DNA from 2 places in the Dactylosporangium sp. CA-152071 genome. Region 1 is predicted to be linked to the other one. Evidence: riboswitches for the same ligand, from Rfam matches in the RefSeq annotation. Region 1 holds a riboswitch; the other holds the start of a gene.
What was found. A riboswitch is a leader RNA that binds a small molecule or an ion and turns the genes downstream of it on or off. The one in region 1 is predicted to bind S-adenosylmethionine.
Positions count from the first base shown of each region.

Region 2: it holds a riboswitch for S-adenosylmethionine, as region 1 does, so the genes downstream of both, thrC (threonine synthase) here and ACQEVZ_RS23030 (aminotransferase class V-fold PLP-dependent enzyme) in region 1, are expected to answer to the same signal.

Region 1 covers NZ_JBNJMZ010000001.1:5,134,693-5,142,934, reverse strand. The annotation lists gene ligD (non-homologous end-joining DNA ligase) at 1-799, shown strand, start outside; gene ligD (non-homologous end-joining DNA ligase) at 792-1,658, shown strand; gene ACQEVZ_RS23030 (aminotransferase class V-fold PLP-dependent enzyme) at 1,748-2,941, opposite strand; SAM riboswitch class IV at 2,954-3,071, opposite strand; gene ACQEVZ_RS23025 (PrsW family intramembrane metalloprotease) at 3,398-4,849, shown strand; gene ACQEVZ_RS23020 (GroES family chaperonin) at 4,840-5,169, opposite strand; gene ACQEVZ_RS23015 (AI-2E family transporter) at 5,316-6,569, shown strand; gene ACQEVZ_RS23010 (ATP-dependent DNA helicase) at 8,193-8,242, opposite strand, start outside.
Region 2 covers NZ_JBNJMZ010000001.1:5,320,780-5,329,021, forward strand. The annotation lists gene ACQEVZ_RS23770 (MFS transporter) at 1-574, opposite strand, end outside; gene ACQEVZ_RS23775 (helix-turn-helix domain-containing protein) at 626-1,132, shown strand; gene ACQEVZ_RS23780 (GNAT family N-acetyltransferase) at 1,121-2,146, opposite strand; gene thrC (threonine synthase) at 2,529-3,797, opposite strand; SAM riboswitch class I at 3,808-3,946, opposite strand; gene ACQEVZ_RS23790 (glucosyl-3-phosphoglycerate synthase) at 4,055-4,981, shown strand; gene ACQEVZ_RS23795 (hypothetical protein) at 5,021-5,497, opposite strand; gene ACQEVZ_RS23800 (ABC transporter permease) at 5,534-6,439, opposite strand; gene ACQEVZ_RS23805 (alpha/beta fold hydrolase) at 6,436-8,242, opposite strand, start outside.

The DNA of each region.
Region 1 (8,242 bases):
GACCGCCGCCTATCCGGAGCTCGCGGCGATCGGCGAGGGCCTCGACGACACCGTCCTCGACGGCGAGGTCGTCACCATGGACGAGGCCGGCCGGCCGTCCTTCCAGCTGCTGGCCGAGCGGATGCACGTCCGCGAGCCGGCCCGGGCCGCGCGGCTGGCGGTCGCGTTGCCCGTGTCCTACCTGGCGTTCGACGTGCTGAGGGCCGCGGGCAAGGATGTGCTCGCATCGCCGTACACCAGCCGCCGCCGCATCCTCGAAGGGCTCGCGCTGGGGGCGCGGGCGGTGATCCCGCCGTGCTTCGACGACGGCCCGGCGACCGTCGCCGCCAGCCGCGACAACGCCCTCGAAGGCGTGGTGGCGAAGCGGACCGGCTCGCACTACCACCCCGGCCTCCGCTCGCCGGACTGGGTGAAGGTCAAGCTGGAGGAGAGCTGCGAGTTCGTCGTCGGCGGCTGGCGGCCCGGCAAGCGCGCCCTCGGCGCCCTGCTCGTCGGGGTGCCGGCGGCCGGTGGGCTGCTCGCCTTCAGCGGCCGGGTCGGCGGGGGGATCTCCAACGCGGCCGAGCGCGCCCTGCTGGACGCGCTGCGTGACCTGTCGGTGCCGCAGCCGCCCTTCGCCGGCACCGTGCCCCGCGAGGACGCCCGCGGCGCGACCTGGGTCACGCCGACGCTGGTGGTGGAGGTGAAGTTCAGCCACCGGACGCGCGACGGGCGGCTCCGCTTCCCGCGCTTCCTGCGCCTTCGGCCGGACCTCACCCCCGCGGACGTCGCTTCCTCCTTGGGCGGCGTCGATGCCTGACAAGGTCCGGGTCGAGGTCGAGGGGCGGCACCTCGACCTGACCAACCTCGACAAGGTCCTGTACCCGCAGGTCGGCTACACCAAGGGCGAGATCATCGACTACTACACCCGCATCGCGCCGGTCCTCCTGCCGCACCTCGCCGGCCGGCCCCTGACCCGCATCCGCTACCCCAACGGGGTCGACGGCATCAGCTTCTTCGAGAAGAACGCGCCGGCCGGCACGCCCGACTGGGTCCGCACCGTCCGGCTGCCGGTGCCCGGCTCCAGCCGTGGCCGCGAGACCATCGACTTCATCGTCGTCGAGGAGCTGGCCACGCTGGTCTGGCTGGCGAACCTCGCCGCGCTCGAGCTGCACACCCCGCAGTGGCGCGTCGCCGCCGACGGCTCGCCGCTCAACCCCGACCTGCTCGTCATCGACCTCGACCCCGGCCCGCCGGCCACGCTCGCCGACTGTTACGAGGTGGCCCTGCTGGTCCGGGACCGGCTCGCCGCCGACGGCCTGGAGCCGGCCGCCAAGACCTCCGGCCGCAAGGGCATGCAGCTGACCGCCGAGCTGTCCGGCGAGGAGACCGCCGACGAGATCAGCGCGTACGTCAAGGATGTCGCCGAGGAGCTCGCCCGCCTCCGGCCCGACCTGATCGTGGCCCGGATGGCGAAGCAGCTCCGCCCGGGGAAGGTCTTCATCGACTGGAGTCAGAACAACGCCTTCAAGACGACGGTCGCGCCGTTCTCGTTGCGCGCGGGTGCCCTGCCGACGGTGTCGGCCCCGCTGACCTGGGACGAGGTCGCCGAGGGCACGCTGACCATCGCCGACCTCACCCCTTCCGTCGTGCTGGACCGCGCCACCGCCGGGCCGTGACCCGGTGCGGTGCCGGCGCGCCGCCGACACCGCACCGGATCGTGCCGGCGCCGCCGGTGCCGCGGGATCGTGGCGGCGGGCCTGGTGGCTCAGCGGCGCAGGGCTTCCAGGAGGCGGTCGATGTGGGCTTCCGTGGTGCCGAGGCCGAAGCTGGCCCGCACCGCCTGGGGCGGCACCGGCGCCGACGGGGCGATCCTGGCCGTCGCCTCCGACAGCAGCCGCCGGGTCAGCGGATGCGCGCAGAACAGCCCCGTCCGCACCCCGATCCCGTGGTCCCGGCCGAGCGTCGTGGCCAGCGCGCCGGGGTCCTCGCCCAGCACCGCGAACGACACGATGCCGACCCGCTCCGCGTCCGCCTCGAACAGCCGCAGCTCCTCCACGTGCGGCAGCCGCGCCAGGCCCGCCCGCAGCCGTGCCACCAGGGCCCGCTCCACGGAGTGGTCGGCGGCGGCGAGCGCCCGGCACGCGGCCGCGATCGCGACGGCGCCGAGCAGGTTGGGCGTGCCGGCCTCGTGCCGCGCCGGCCCGGTCGCCCACCGGACGTCGAGGTCGTCGCCGACGCTGGCGCTCGCGCCGCCCCCGGCCAGGTACGGCTCGGCGGCGTCCAGCCAGTCCGCCCGCCCGGCCAGCACCCCGGCCCCGAACGGCGCGTAGAGCTTGTGCCCGGAGAACGCCACGTAGTCGGCGCCCAGCGCGGTCAGGTCGACCGGGGCGTGCGGGGCGAGCTGCGCCGCGTCGACCGCCAGCCGGGCCCCGTAGCGGTGCGCCACCTCGGCGAGCGCCGCCACCGGCCACACCTCGCCGGTCACGTTGCTCGCCGCCGTGACGCTGACCAGGCCGCACGGCTGCCGGCGCAGCGCCCACTCCAGCGACTCCACCGCCTCCTGCGGCGAGCGCGGCGCGTCCAGGTGGAGGCTCTGCTGCCACGGCAGCAGGTTGGCGTGGTGCTCCCCGTCGAACGTGAGCACCGTCGTGCCCTCGGGCACCGCCCTGGCCAGCAGGTTCAGGGCGTCGGTGGTGTTGCGGGTGAAGACGACCGTGTCGCCGTCGCGGCAGCCGACGAAGTCCGCGACGGTCTCTCTGGCCTGCTCGTACTCCCGCGTGCACCGCTCCGAGAGCGCGCCGGCGCCGCGGTGGACGCTGCCGTAGAACGGCAGGAGCTCGGCGACCGCGTCGGCTACCGCCCGCAGGCACGGGGCGGTCGCGGCGATGTCGAGGTTGGCGAAGTCGACGCTGCGGCCGTCGCGCAGCTTCACGTCACCGGGGGACAGGATCGTGGACATGGCAGAGTCCTCCGCTCGCGCTTGCCCGGACACACCGCGTGCCGGACCGTGTCATCACCCGGGGCACCCCGCCGCGAACGCGAGGGTTGCCGGCCAGCAAGCCGGGGCTTCAGCGCTGGCACTCATGACCTGGTCTCACCGTAGCGCGGATATGGTTGGCCCATGACCGATCTCCCGCCGACTGGGACGCCCCAGGATCCGGGTAACCGTGACGCCACCTTGTTGCCGTCGTCGGGTGATGTACGACCAGCGGCGGCCTCTGCCGCGCCCGAGGAACGGTCACCCTGGGCAGCTCCGATCCCCGTACCTGCCCCGTCGAGCGGCGGTCCGGTCCCGTCCAGCGGCGGTCCGGTCGCCCTGGACAAGGGGCCCGACGCATCGGCCGGTGCTTCCGGCGGTGCTTCCGGCGGAGCTACAGGCGGCACTTTTGGTGGTGCGGCCGGCCCGGCCGCCGGCTTGGCCGCGCCGCAGGGGTGGGACGCGGCCGGCGGCGACGTCGTGCCCAACGTGACGGAGGACGCCGCCCCCGACACCGGCGAGCAGCGCTACCCGACCGCGGCCCTCGCCCTGGCCGCCGCGCCGCCCGCCAAGCGCTCCGACCGCCGCCGCCTCTGGACGCTCATCGGCGTCATGGGCGGCATCGCGGCGTGCGGCGTCGCGCTGCTGGCGTTCTTCGGCTTCAGCGGCGGATGGACCGCCCTCGTCATCGGCGTCGGCGCGGCCGTCATCCCGGTGCCGCTGCTGGTCTCCTGTTTCCTGTGGCTCGACCGGTACGAGCCGGAGCCCGTCCGCTATCTCGTCTTCGTCTTCGGCTGGGGCGCGTGCGTGGCCACCGGCGTGGCGCTCGTGGTCAACACCGCCGGCGGGGTGCTCGCCGACAAGCTCGGCCTGTCGGACGCGATCGTGGCGGTCGTGGTCGCGCCGTTCATCGAGGAGAGCATGAAGGCCCTCGGGCCGGTCCTGCTGCTGTGGCGCCGCCCCCGGGCGTTCTCCGGCCTGATCGACGGCATCGTCTACTGCGGGCTGTCCGCGACCGGGTTCGCGATGGTGGAGAACATCCTGTACCTCGGGTACAAGGGCTACGCCGACACCGCCGAGCAGGGCGGCGCGGTGAAGGGCGCGGCGGCGCTCGTCGGCATCTTCATCGTGCGCATCCTGATGACCGGGTTCGCGCACCCGCTCTTCACGTCGATGACCGCGATCGGGCTCGGCACCGCGTCGCGCAGCTCGACGAAGGCGGTCAAGTGGCTCGCACCCCTCGCCGGCCTGCTGCTCGCGATGCTGCTGCACGGCTCGTGGAACCTCATGTCGGTGATCGCCGCCGCGAAGCCGATCATCCTGCTGTACGGCTATTTCTCCGTCATGATGCCGATCTTCCTCTGCATGGTCGGCTTCGCGCTGTGGCAGCGCGCGGCCGAGGGCAGGCTGACCGAGCGGATGCTCACCGAGTACGCGCGGGCCGGCTGGTTCTCCCCGCCGGAGGTGGCGTCGCTCGGCACGCTCGGCAGGCGGCTGTCCGCCCGCCGGTGGGCCAAGCGGGTCGCCGGAGACCCGGGTGCCAAGGCGATGAAAGCCTTCCAGTTCGACGCGACGAAGCTCGCCCTGCTCCGCGACGGCATGCGCCGCGGCCTGGACAACACGCCGGCCCGCCGGATGGAGGCGCTCGCCGAGGAACGCCAGCTGCTGACGGCGCTCGCCGCCTACCGGCAGGTCTTCGTCGGGCGCGATCCGCAGGCACCCATGGCGGTGTGGGACGGCAGCAGGTATCACATCACCTTCCCGGACGGGATGGTCCGGGTGCTCGCCGCTCCGCCCACCCCGGTCGTGCCCGTCCCGGTCGTCGTGCCGCCGCCTCCGCCCCCGCCGCCGATGTACGCCGGATACCCCTACCCCTACACCTACAGATAGAGCCCCGTCGAGTCCGGCTCGACCCGCCGCGCCGCGACGGCGTGCACGTCCCGCTCGCGCAGCAGCACGTAGTCGCGGCCCTGCAGCTCCACCTCGGAGCGGTCCTCCGGGTCGAACAGCACCCTGTCGCCGGCCACGATCGACCGTACGTTGGGCCCCACCCCGACGGCCGTGGCCCACGACAGGCGCCGCCCCACCGACGCCGTGGCCGGGATCACGATGCCGGACGCGTGCCGGCGCTCGCCCTCGGCCCCTTCGAGCCGGACGAGGACCCGGTCGTGCAGCAACCGGATCGGCAGGCCCCCTTCCACATCGGACACGACGGGCGGGGTGGTGGCCGGCGGGTAACCGGCGGCTGGCTGGGCTGTCACGGTTGCGACGCTACCGCCTGGGTACGTGCGATCGCCGCGGGACCCGGACTACGGTGAAGCGTCCGGTCGGTTCGCAGGCATTCACAGGGGGTTTCGTGGGCCGGTTCGATCAGGTGCGCGCCAATCTCCGGCGGGCGTACGAGCAGCGTCTCGAAAACGCCCGCCTCGAACGCGAGGCGATCGCCGCGGAAGTGGCTGAGGCTGAGGTGCCGCCGCCTCCACCGCCGGCCGAGCCCGACGTGATCCACTCGTCGACGATGAGCCGCGACGACGCCGAGATCCCGCGTGGCCTGCGGCTCGCCGCCGCCTGGTCGTGGCGCCTGCTGGTCCTCGTGGCGGCCCTCGCGGTCCTGCTCTGGCTGGTCAGCCGGCTCGACACGGTGCTCATCCCGCTGAGCATCGCCCTGCTGCTGTCCGCCCTGCTCGCGCCGATGATGGAGTTCCTGCGCCGCCGCGTGAAGCTCCCGCCGTCCCTGGCCGCGTTCCTGGTGCTCGTCACCGGCCTCGCCGCCGTCGCGGGCGTGCTCACGCTGGTCGTCAGCGAGTTCGTCGACGGCTTCCCCAACCTGGCCGACAAGGCCTCGGCCGGCGTCAACCAGATCCAGGACTGGCTCACCACCGGCCCGCTGCACCTCAACGGCAGCCAGCTCGACGCCACCTTCGACGCCGCCACCAACTGGCTCAAGGACAACCGCGGCAGCCTCACCGACAGCGCTGTCTCCACCGCCACCGCCACCATCGAGTTCTTCGCGCTCCTCCTGCTGGTGCTCTTCGTCACGTTCTTCTTCATGCGCGACGGTCACCGCATCTGGCTCTTCCTCACCGGCGTCCTGCCCACCCCCGCCCGCGACCCCATCCGCCGCGCCGGCGAGGCCGCCTGGCGCACCCTGGTCGCCTACGTCCGCGCGACGGTGCTGGTCGCCTTCATCGACGCCCTCGGCATCGGCCTGCTCCTGGTCATCATCGACGTGGACTTCTGGTTCCCCCTGGCGACAATGGTGTTCCTGGCCGCCTTCGTCCCCATCGTCGGCGCCACCGTCTCAGGCGCCGTGGCCGTCCTCGTCGCCCTCGTCGACGAAGGCCCGATCAGCGCCCTGGTCGTCCTCATCGGCGTCATCGCCGTCCAACAACTCGAAGGCCACGTCCTCCAGCCCCTCATCATGGGCCGCGCCGTCTCCGTCCACCCCTTGGCCGTCATCGTCGCCATCTCCACCGGCGTCGTCCTGGCCGGCATCATCGGCGCCCTGGTAGCCGTCCCCCTGGTAGCCGTCCTCAACACCGGCATCCGCCACCTGGTCCAACACCGCCACGAACCACCCCCCGACTCGGTCATCATCTCCGCGGATTGACCCTGCTCGTGCCACCGGCCAGGCCCGCCCTTCGAACCAGACCGGCGCACCGACCAGGTGGCAGCACTCCGCCCACAGCGAGGTGGCGCCGGTCGACGTGGTGATCGAAGTCCAGCCCTGGCCGCGCCGGCAGCCAGCCCTGTCCTTGGATCAAGCCAGCCACAGGAGAAGCGCACTGCAAGCACGGTGCCGCTGGACTCGGCCGGCGCGGCAGTCCTGGCAGGCGGTGGGGAGGGCGCCGTGCGGTCGGCTGGGGTTGCTGGGCATGGCTGGCTGTGGGCTGGCGGTGAGTGAAGTCGGTGCGGTCCGCGAGGAGGTCGGGGGCGGAGCAGACGGTCAGAAGGCGGACGGAGTTGTGGGGACTGGCGACCCACGAAGTCGGCGCGGTCCGAGTGGGGTCAGGGCCGAAGCGGGCGGTCAGGCGGCGGATGGCGACCGTTTCGATCGGCGCTGTGTCGGTCGGCACGGCGCGACGCCGGCCGGTGGCGGGCTGAGGTGCGGTGGGCGGTGTCGCTGGACCGGGCCAGCATGTCGACCGGGGCAGTGGTGTTGGCCAGTGGTGGGTGTCATGCGGTGGGCTGGGTCTGTTGGGCCCGTCTGGTGTGTCGAGCGGTGCGGCGGCAGCGGCGATGGTTGGGCGGCAGTCGGCGGAGACGTGGGTCGATCCGGGATGCGAGGCAGGTCCGGCGGGGCGGCGGACGTGACTGCTGTCGGGAGTCTGGCGGTGGGACTGGTTGTGGGGCTGGCGGCCTACGACGGCGGTCCGGTCTCAGTGCTGGTCAGGCCCGGAGCGGGCGGTCTGGCGGCGGGAGGGCGGCTGTTTCGATCGGCGCTGTATCGGGTCGGCACGGCGGTGGTGGGTGTCGTGCGGTGGGCTGGGTCTGTTGGGCGCGGCTGGTGTGTCGAGGGGCGTGGCGGCAGCGGCGATGGTGGGACGGCAGCCGACGGGGACGTAGGCCATCCGGGATGCGAGGCAGGTCCGGCGGGGCGGCGGACGTGACTGTTGTCGGGAGTCTGGCCGTGGGACTGGTTGTGGGGCTGGCGGCCTACGACGGCGGTCCGGTCCCAGCGCTGATCAGGCCTGGAGCGGCGGTCAGGCGGCGGAGGGCGATCGTTCGATCGGCGCTGTGTCGGTCGGCACGGCAGTGCTGGCCAGTGGTGGGTGTCGTGCAATGGGCTGGGTTGTTGGGCTCGGCTGGTGTGTCGAGCGGTGCGGCGGCAGCGGCCACGGTTGGACGGTAGCCGGCGGGGACGTAGGCCGATCCGGGATGCGAGGCAGTTCCGGCGCGGTGGCGGACGTGACTGCCGTCGGTGCGGCGTGGGCTGATCGTGGGCTGGCGACCGGCGAAGGCGGTGCGGTCCGCGTGGAGGCAGGGGCGGAGTGGGCGGTCAGGTGGCGGTCGGACGGCAGGGGCAGGTCAGGTCCGGTGGTGGCCGATGTGACCGCCGTCGGGGTGGTGGGACTGGCGAAGGGTGCGGTCCGCGAGAGGGCGGGGGCGGAGTGGGCGGTCAGATGGTGGACGGGGCGGCAGGGCAGGTTCGGCGCGGTGGCGGACGTGACCGCTGTCAGCGCTGGGTGGGACTGGCGAAGGGGGCGCGGTCCACGAGGGGGGAGCGGGCGCGTCAGGTGGTGGACAGGCGGCGGAGGGCGGCGCGGACGACGTCGGGCTTTG
Region 2 (8,242 bases), 190 kb from region 1:
TCTTGCGGATCCGCCACAGGAACAGCGCCGACAGCACGTAGCTGGCCGCGTCGGTGGCGAGGGCGAGCGGGCCGCCGAGCACCTTGACCAGGCCGCCGGCGACGCTCGGGCCGCCGATCTGGGAGGTGGAGCGCACCATCTCCAGGATCGCGTTGCCCTCGACCAGGCGGTCCTTGCCGACCAGGAACGGCAGGTAGCTCTGATACCCCACGTCGAAGAAGACCGTGCACACCCCGCAGAGCAGGCCCACCACGTACAGCTGCGGCATCCGCAACGTGTCGCTCCACCACGCCAGCGGCACGGAGGCGAGCAGGACCGCCCGCAGGAGGTCGGCGACGATCATCGTCTCGCGCCGCCGCAGCCGGTCCACGAGAGCCCCGGCGGGCAGTCCGACCAGCAGGAACGCGGCGGTCTCGCAGGCCGCCAGGATCCCGACCTCCAGCGCGGTCGCGTCGAGCGTGAGCACGGCGACGAGCGGGAGCGCGAGCAGGGTCACCTGGGTGCCGACCTGGCTGATGGTGTCGGCGGTGAAGAGCAGCCGGAAGTCGTGATCGCGGAGCAGGCCCAGTCTCACGGACCCACTGTCGATGACCGATTGGGAAAAGTCAATCGCTAGACTCGGACGATGCGGCGACCAGCGACCGACGCGGAGGCCAAGGCACTCGCCTCCGGCGTCCGCCTGCGCATCATCCGGCTCTGCCTGGACCGTGCGCTCACCAACAAGGAGATCGCCGAGCGGCTCGACGCCAACCCGGCGACCGTGCTGCACCACGTCCGGACGCTGGTCGCGACGGGGTTCCTGGTGCCCCAGGAGGAGCGCCGCGGGCCGCGCGGCACGCGCGAGGTGCCCTACCTGTCGACGACCAAGTCGTGGCAGCTCAGCCTCGGCGACCAGGGCGCGGGCACCAACCGGGCGATGCTCGACGCGTTCAACGACGAGCTGGCGCTGCTGGACGGTCAGGCCGACACGGCCAACTTCGCCCGGCTCGGGCTGCGGCTCACCCCGGCGGAGTGGCAGGAGCTGCAGGACCGCTTCCAGACACTGCTCGACGAATACGCCGGCCGCGAGCGCACCCACGGCCGACCTTATTCGATCTTCCTCGCCATGTACGAGGACCGCTCACGCGACTGACGCCTGCCAGTTGGCCCACCGGTCGAGCGCGCGGAACCCCATCGCCTCGTTGATCGCGATCATGTGCGAGTTGACCTCGGCGTTGAACGTGTCGACGATCCGGACCGCCGGCTCCTGTGCGCGCATGGTCTGCAGGTTGACCAGCTTGGAGATCAGGCCGAGCCGGTGCCCCCGGTGGGCCGGGTGCACCAGGGTGATCTGCTGCCACGCGTGCCAGTCGACGGTCTTGCTCATCCGCAGCGCGCTCAACGCGACGAGCCGGCCGGTCGCGTCGTGGATGACGCCGGTCTCGTATGGGCGCGCACCGTAGCGGGCGCGCGTCTCGTACACCCGCCGCAGACGATCGGCGTCGACCTTCTCCGCCTCCAGGTCGAGGTCACCCTTCGGCGCCTCGTCGAGGAAGGAGCTGTCCAGCAGCGCCATGTCCTCGAGCAGCTCCTCGGGCGGCGTGTTGCCCCACTGGACGGTGCTGTAGCCGGCCGCCTTCGGCCAGCTCGTGGCGAGCATCCTCGCCAGCTCGGCATCGTCGGCGGTCGACAGGTCGAGCCGGCGGCGCACGTCCAGGAGCTTGTTGTCCAGGCCGAGCGCCGCGGCGAACGGCGCCGAGGAGCCGGTCGGCGCGCCACCGGCGTCGGTAATCACGCTGAACCCCATCACCGAGGTGCGGCCACGGGCCAGGCCGAAGCCGACCGCGTGCCGGAACAGCGCCCGCCCGACGCCCCGCCGCCGGTGCTCCTTCAGGACCAGCACGTCGAGGAACGATTTGTTCAGATTGTCGAATATCGGGAGATCCGCCTGTACGAGCCCGACCGCGAGACCGTCGCGATACGCCAGGAACGTGTGCCGGTCCGTGCCCGGCATCGGCAGGCGGACCCGGACCTCGTGCTCGGCGCGGCAGCTCGGTGGGAAGTCCGGCAGGTCGGCGAGGATCGCCTCGTTACCGATGGTGAAGGCCGCGTCGACCGCCGCCGGGTCATCGGCGTCCAGCTCGACGATGCTGAGGTCCTGGCTCATGCCCGCCAGCGTGGCGCAGAGACGCATCGACGGACAACAGATATACGGGGACCGGTGGAAATGGTCGAGAGGACGCTCGCCAACACCTCCGGTGTTGTGGTCGCGGGCCTGGACCAGGGTCCGGGCCTCGCGGCGACACGTCCTCCCGCACCGAGCATCCTGGCGCGCGGTCCTGAGGTCGTCAAGTCCCTCGCCGGGTGGCTTCGAGACGCACGGCTTGAGCGCGATCACACTGCGTCGCGACCGGCTCCGTCGATCGGCTGAGTCGCCCCTCGTCCAAGGAGTGAAAGCGCTCTCTCAGCCGCACCCGAACCGACACCGTCCGTCACGGCGTCGGCGGGTTGCGCGAAAAAATCAGCCCTCAGCCGAAATGGCCCGGGCCTCAGCTCACCAGCCCGGCCTCGCGGACGGACTTCAGCGAAGGCTTGACCCGGTGCGTCGGGCCGACCGTGCCGGCGACCGCATCGAGGGTCTTCAGCCCGTCGCCGGTGTTGAAGACGACCGTCTCCTTCGACGGGTCGAGCCTGCCGGTCTCGACCAGCTTCTTCAGCACCGCGGTGGTGACCCCGCCGGCGGTCTCGGCGAACACGCCGGTCGTGCGGGCGAGCAGCTCGATGCCGGCGCGGATCTCGTCGTCGTCGACGTACTCCATCCAGCCGCCGGTGCGCCGCACCGACTCCAGCGCGTAGACGCCGGCCGCCGGGTCGCCGATGTTGAGCGACTTGGCGATGCCCGTCGGCTTCACCGGGACGATCTCGTCGGTGCCCTTGTGCAGCGCCACCGCGATCGGGTTGCAGCCCGCGGACTGCGCGCCGAACACCGTCCACTCCGTGTCGGGCACGAGCCCGATCTCCACCAGCTCGCTGAACGCCTTGTCGATCTTCGTCAGCAGCTCGCCGCTGGCCATCGGGATCACGACCTGCGCCGGGATCCGCCAGCCGAGCTGCTCCGCGACCTCATACCCGAGCGTCTTGGACCCCTCGGCGTAGAACGGCCGCACGTTGACGTTGACGAACGCCGTGTCCTCGAACTCGTCGGTCTCGGTCAGCTCCGAGCACAGCCGGTTGACGTCGTCGTAGGACCCCTCGATCGCCACGACGTCACCGCCGTACACGGCGCTCATGACGACCTTGCCGGGCTCCAGGTCCGACGGGATGAACACCGTCGACGGCACCCCGGCCCGCGCCGCGTGCGCGGCGACCGAGTTGGCCAGGTTGCCGGTGGAGGCGCACGAGTAGCGGGTGAACCCCAGCGCCTTCGCCGCCGTCAGCGCCACCGAGACGACCCGGTCCTTGAACGAGTGGGTCGGGTTGGCCGAGTCGTCCTTCACCCACAGCGCGCCGGTGATGCCGAGCTCCTTGGCCAGCAGATCCGCCTTGACCAGCGGGGTCAGCCCCGGGTCGAGGGTCACGCGGCTGGCGGGGTCGGTGCCGACCGGCAGCAGCGGCGCATAGCGCCAGATGTTCTGGGGGCCGGCTTCGATCTGCTCGCGGGTGACCCGGCCGAGCGCCTCGGCGTCGTAGCCCACCTCGAGCGGGCCGAAACACTCGTAGCAGGCGTGCTGCGCGGCGAGCGGGAACTGGGCGCCGCAGCCACGGCAGACCAGGTGGCGGGCGGGAGAGTCGGTGAAGACGCCGAGCGTCGAGGTCATGGAGGCCTTCCTCTCATCTTTCCCAGGTGCATGGCCTTGCGCACCGGGACGGATTTGGCACCTACCGCGACCGGACTCAGCGTCGAGACGTGTCGCAGGGGTTGCCGGGGCTTCATCGGGCCGTATCCCTCTGCCCCTCTGGATGAGGTATTCAGTTGTGACGTGCTGTTCGCGTGGTTCGTATTCGAGTGTAAGGGCCGACACGGGTGCCGCTGTATGAGTCATCTCACGAGATGGACCTGACTACGGTTTCACTCATGCATCCCGACGCGGCGGACTGGTTCGCCAAGCGCACCTCGGCATGGCGCGACTGGCCCCTCGCCGACCTCTACGACCGCAAGGGCGACACCCGGATCAGCGTCGTGCTGCCGGCGCTGGACGAGGAGCCGACCGTCGCCGAGATCGTCACCGGCGCGCGCACCCTCATGCCCCTGGTCGACGAGGTCATCGTGGTCGACTCGGGCTCCGTCGACCGGACCGCCGAGGTCGCCCGCCAGGCCGGCGCCACCGTCCACCACCGCGACGACATCCTCCCCGGGACCGGCTCCCGCCCCGGGAAGGGCGAGGTGCTCTGGAAGGCCCTGGCCGTCGCCACCGGCGACATCCTGGTGTACGTCGACGCCGACCTCACCGACTTCCGGCCGCACTTCGTCACCGGCCTCCTCGGCCCGCTGCTGGACGACCCGGCCACCCAGATGGTGAAGGCCTTCTACGACCGCCCCCTCCTGGACGTCTCGGCCGGCGGCGGCGGGCGCGTCACGGAGCTCGCCGCCCGCCCGCTGCTCAACGCCTACTTCCCCGCCCTGGCCGGCGTCGTGCAACCCCTCGCCGGCGAGTACGCGGCCCGCCGCTCCCTGCTGGAGTCCCTGCCCTTCGCCGCGGGCTACGGCGTCGAGACCGGCCTGCTCATCGACACCTACCGCACCGCCGGCCTGGACGCGGTCGCGCAGGTCGACCTCGGCCAGCGCACCCACGGTCACCAGGACACCGCGGCCCTGGGCCGCATGGCCGCCACGATCCTGCACACCATCCACGCCCGGGTCACCCCCGGCGCCCCGGTCTGGCCGACCCTCACCCAGTTCGTCAGGCGCACCGGCACGGTCACCCCGGCCGACCACCCGGTCGCCCACCCGGACCGCCCCCCGATGACCACGATCCCGGGCTACCAGAGGCCGCCCGCCTAGCCGTTTCCCGTCGCTGGTACGCCGTGCGCAGGCCCCCGGTCAGAGGGGGTCGGTGGCGGGGGTGAAGCCCCAGAGCGTCGAGGTGGTGATGGCGGCGCCGGCCAGGGCGGCCAGGACGGCGAGCCACTCGGCGGCCAGGAGCCAGACCGGGGTGTCGATGACGGCGGCCGGCGGGTCGCCCGTCAGGGTGGCGACCACGACGACCACCGCGACCAGCGACAGCAGGACCAGGGTCAGCACCACGGTCAGGCGCAGGGCCCAGTGGCCGAAGGTGCGGCCGGTGGCGAAGAGCAGGGCGCAGACGGCGACCAGCGACGCCGCCGACGCCGAGGCCAGAGCGCCGATGAGGGTGAAGATCTGGGCGGTGAAGGCCTCGGCGGGGCCGCTCATCGCGTTGGAGGAGGCGACGTATGAGGTCCAGGCCGCCAGGTTGGCCTGGTCGTAGTAGAGGGTGCCGGAGAGCGCGGCGAGGCCGAGGACGAGGAGCCAGGCACCGCGGAGCGCCGAGGTTCGCATGGACCGGCACCCTACCGGTCAGTACGCGAGACGCATTCAGCTCACCACGTCTTTTCGCAGAAAGCGCCACCACGCGAGGGAGAAGAAGACGGTGGCGTAGGCGAGGGAGGCGATGCAGCCCTTCACGATGTCGTCGGTCTGCAGCGGGGTGGAGAGCAGGCCGAGCCAGGCGTCGTTGTAGTGGGTGGGCAGGAAGTTGCGGAGGTTTCCGAGGGCGGTGATCTGGTCCAGGATGCTGGACAGGATCTGCAGCAGCACCGCGCCGCCGACGGCGCCGAGCGGGGCGTCGGTGGAGACGGAGAGCAGGAACGCGAGCGAGGCGACGACCAGGAGCGACACGCACAGGTAGCCGACGATCTCCAGCAGGCGGACGACGCTCGTGCCGGCGGCGATCTCCCCGCCGATGGGGGCGTTGAGCGGGGCCCAGCCGTAGCGCAGGGTGCCGGCCAGCATCGCGGTGCCGACCAGGACCAGGACCGCGAGGAGGCAGTAGAGCAGCGCCGCGGTCACCTTGACGCCGAGCAGCCGGGCCCGCGGGACGGGCATCGCCAGCAGGTACCGCAGGCTCCCCCACGACGCCTCGCTCGCCACCGTGTCGCCGCAGAAGAGGGCCACGACGACGACCAGCAGGAAGCCGGACGAGACGAGCAGGGTGAAGAGGGTGAAGTTGGCCCCACCGCCGGTCGCGAGGTCGGCGAGGCGGGAGAACTCGCCGTTGTTGCCGCCCTCGTCGTCGCCGCCGCTGTCGAGCTGGAAGGCGATCAGGATGATCAGCGGCAGCAGGACCATGAAGCCGAGCGCCATCTGCGTGCGGCGGCGGGCCGCCTGGCGGCGGATCTCCGTCCAGAGGGAGAGGGTCGCGCCGGGACGGTAGCCGGGGGCGCCACCGACGACGCCGCGCTCGGAGGAAGAAGAAGAGGAAGAAACAGCAGAAGTACTCATGACCGCTCTCCACTGGCCTTGGTGTCGCCGCCGACGAGCGACAGGAACGCGTCTTCGAGCCGCCGCCGCGGCGTCACCCGGTCGACGCCGACGCCGGCCCGGACCAGCGCGGCGACGACCTCCGAGCGCGGCACGCCGTCGATGTCGACGACCAGGCCGCCGTTGCTGCCGGCCGGGATGACCGTGCGGACGCCGTCGAGCTCGTCGAGGACCTTCGTGGCGGCGTCCACGTCGGACACGTCGATCTGGACGGTCGGCGAGTCGCCGACGATGTCGTCGACCTTGCCGGTGGCCACGACCTCGCCCCGGTGCATGACGACGACGTCGGTGCAGGTCTGCTCGACCTCGGCGAGGAGGTGGCTGGAGACCAGGACGGCGCGGCCGCCGGTCGCGTACCGGCGCAGGACCTTGCGCATCTCGGCGATCTGCGGCGGGTCGAGCCCGTCGGTGGGTTCGTCGAGGACGAGCAGCTCGGGGAGGCCGAGCATGGCCTGTGCGATGGCGAGGCGCTGGCGCATCCCGTGGCTGTAGGTCTTGACCCGCCGGTTGACGGCGGTGCCGAGACCGGCGATGTCGAACGCCTCGTCGAAGTGGGCGTCGTCGAGCGGCCGGCCGGTCGCTGCCCAGTACAGGTGGAGATTCTGCAGACCGGTGAGGTGCGGCAGGAAGCCGGGCCCCTCCACCAGGGCGCCGACCCGGGACAGCACTGGCGCGCCCGGCAGGAGCTGGTGGCCGAAGACGAGAATCTCGCCCTGGCTCGGCCGGGTCAGCCCCATCAGGACCCGCAGCGACGTGGTCTTGCCGGCGCCGTTGGGGCCGAGGAGGCCGACCACCTGCCCGCGCTGGACGGTGAAGTCGACCTTCGCGACGGCGACGAAGTCACCGTAGGTCTTGCGCAGCCCCCGCACGACGAGCGGCGTGTCCACGTGCTCGGGGTCGACGCGGCGCTCGATCCGCCGGGCGCGGGCGCGGGCGACCAGGATCGCGACGGCGAGGCCGACCACGATGAGGGCGACGAGCGCGGCGAGGACGTAGCGCCAGATGACGTCGGGGTTGGCGATCGGCGTGCCGGCCACGTCGGGCAGGGTCAGCGCGCCTTCGACGGCGACCTGGTAGACGAGCGGGTCCGGCGGCGACCAGTACGCGCTGTCGGCAGCGGCGACGGTGACCCGGACCCGGCTGCCGGCCTCGAACCGGTGCACGACCGCGGGCAGCGTCACGGCGATCGGCTGCGCGTCGGCGATGTCCTTCGGCAGTCCGGTGAGGCGCACCGGCGCGATGAGCCCGTCCGGGATCGACGGGGCGCCCTTGGCGGGCACGTCGTAGAGCTTGACGAAGAGCACGGCCTCGCCGGTCGGCGACGCCGCCCGGATGCGGACCGTGGGCGCGCCCGCCACGTCGAGGGTGTCGGGCAGCGGCGCGGAGGTGTAGTCGGCGTGCTGGCCGGGGATCTCGGCGGACACGCCGCTGCCGAGCAGGCTCGCGATGTTGGCGATCGGCAGCGAGGAGATCCCGGACGGGGTGCCGTTGGGCGGGTTGGCGATGCTCGTCGGCACGCCGATCAGGGCGACGCTCTCGGTGGAGGTGCCGCCGGTGCCGGGGTAGGTCGACGTCGACGACGCGGTCGTGACGAGCCCGCGGCCCCGGGCGTTGAGGCCCGACACGCGCGAGTAGGTGAAGCTGGTCGGCGGCGCCTCGCCGTTGCCCTTGATGTAGTGGTCGAGCCACTGCGCGGTCAGGTATCGCAGCCGGTCGACCTCGGACTGCGGCCCGGTGCCGCCGTCGTGCCCGCCGGTGAACCAC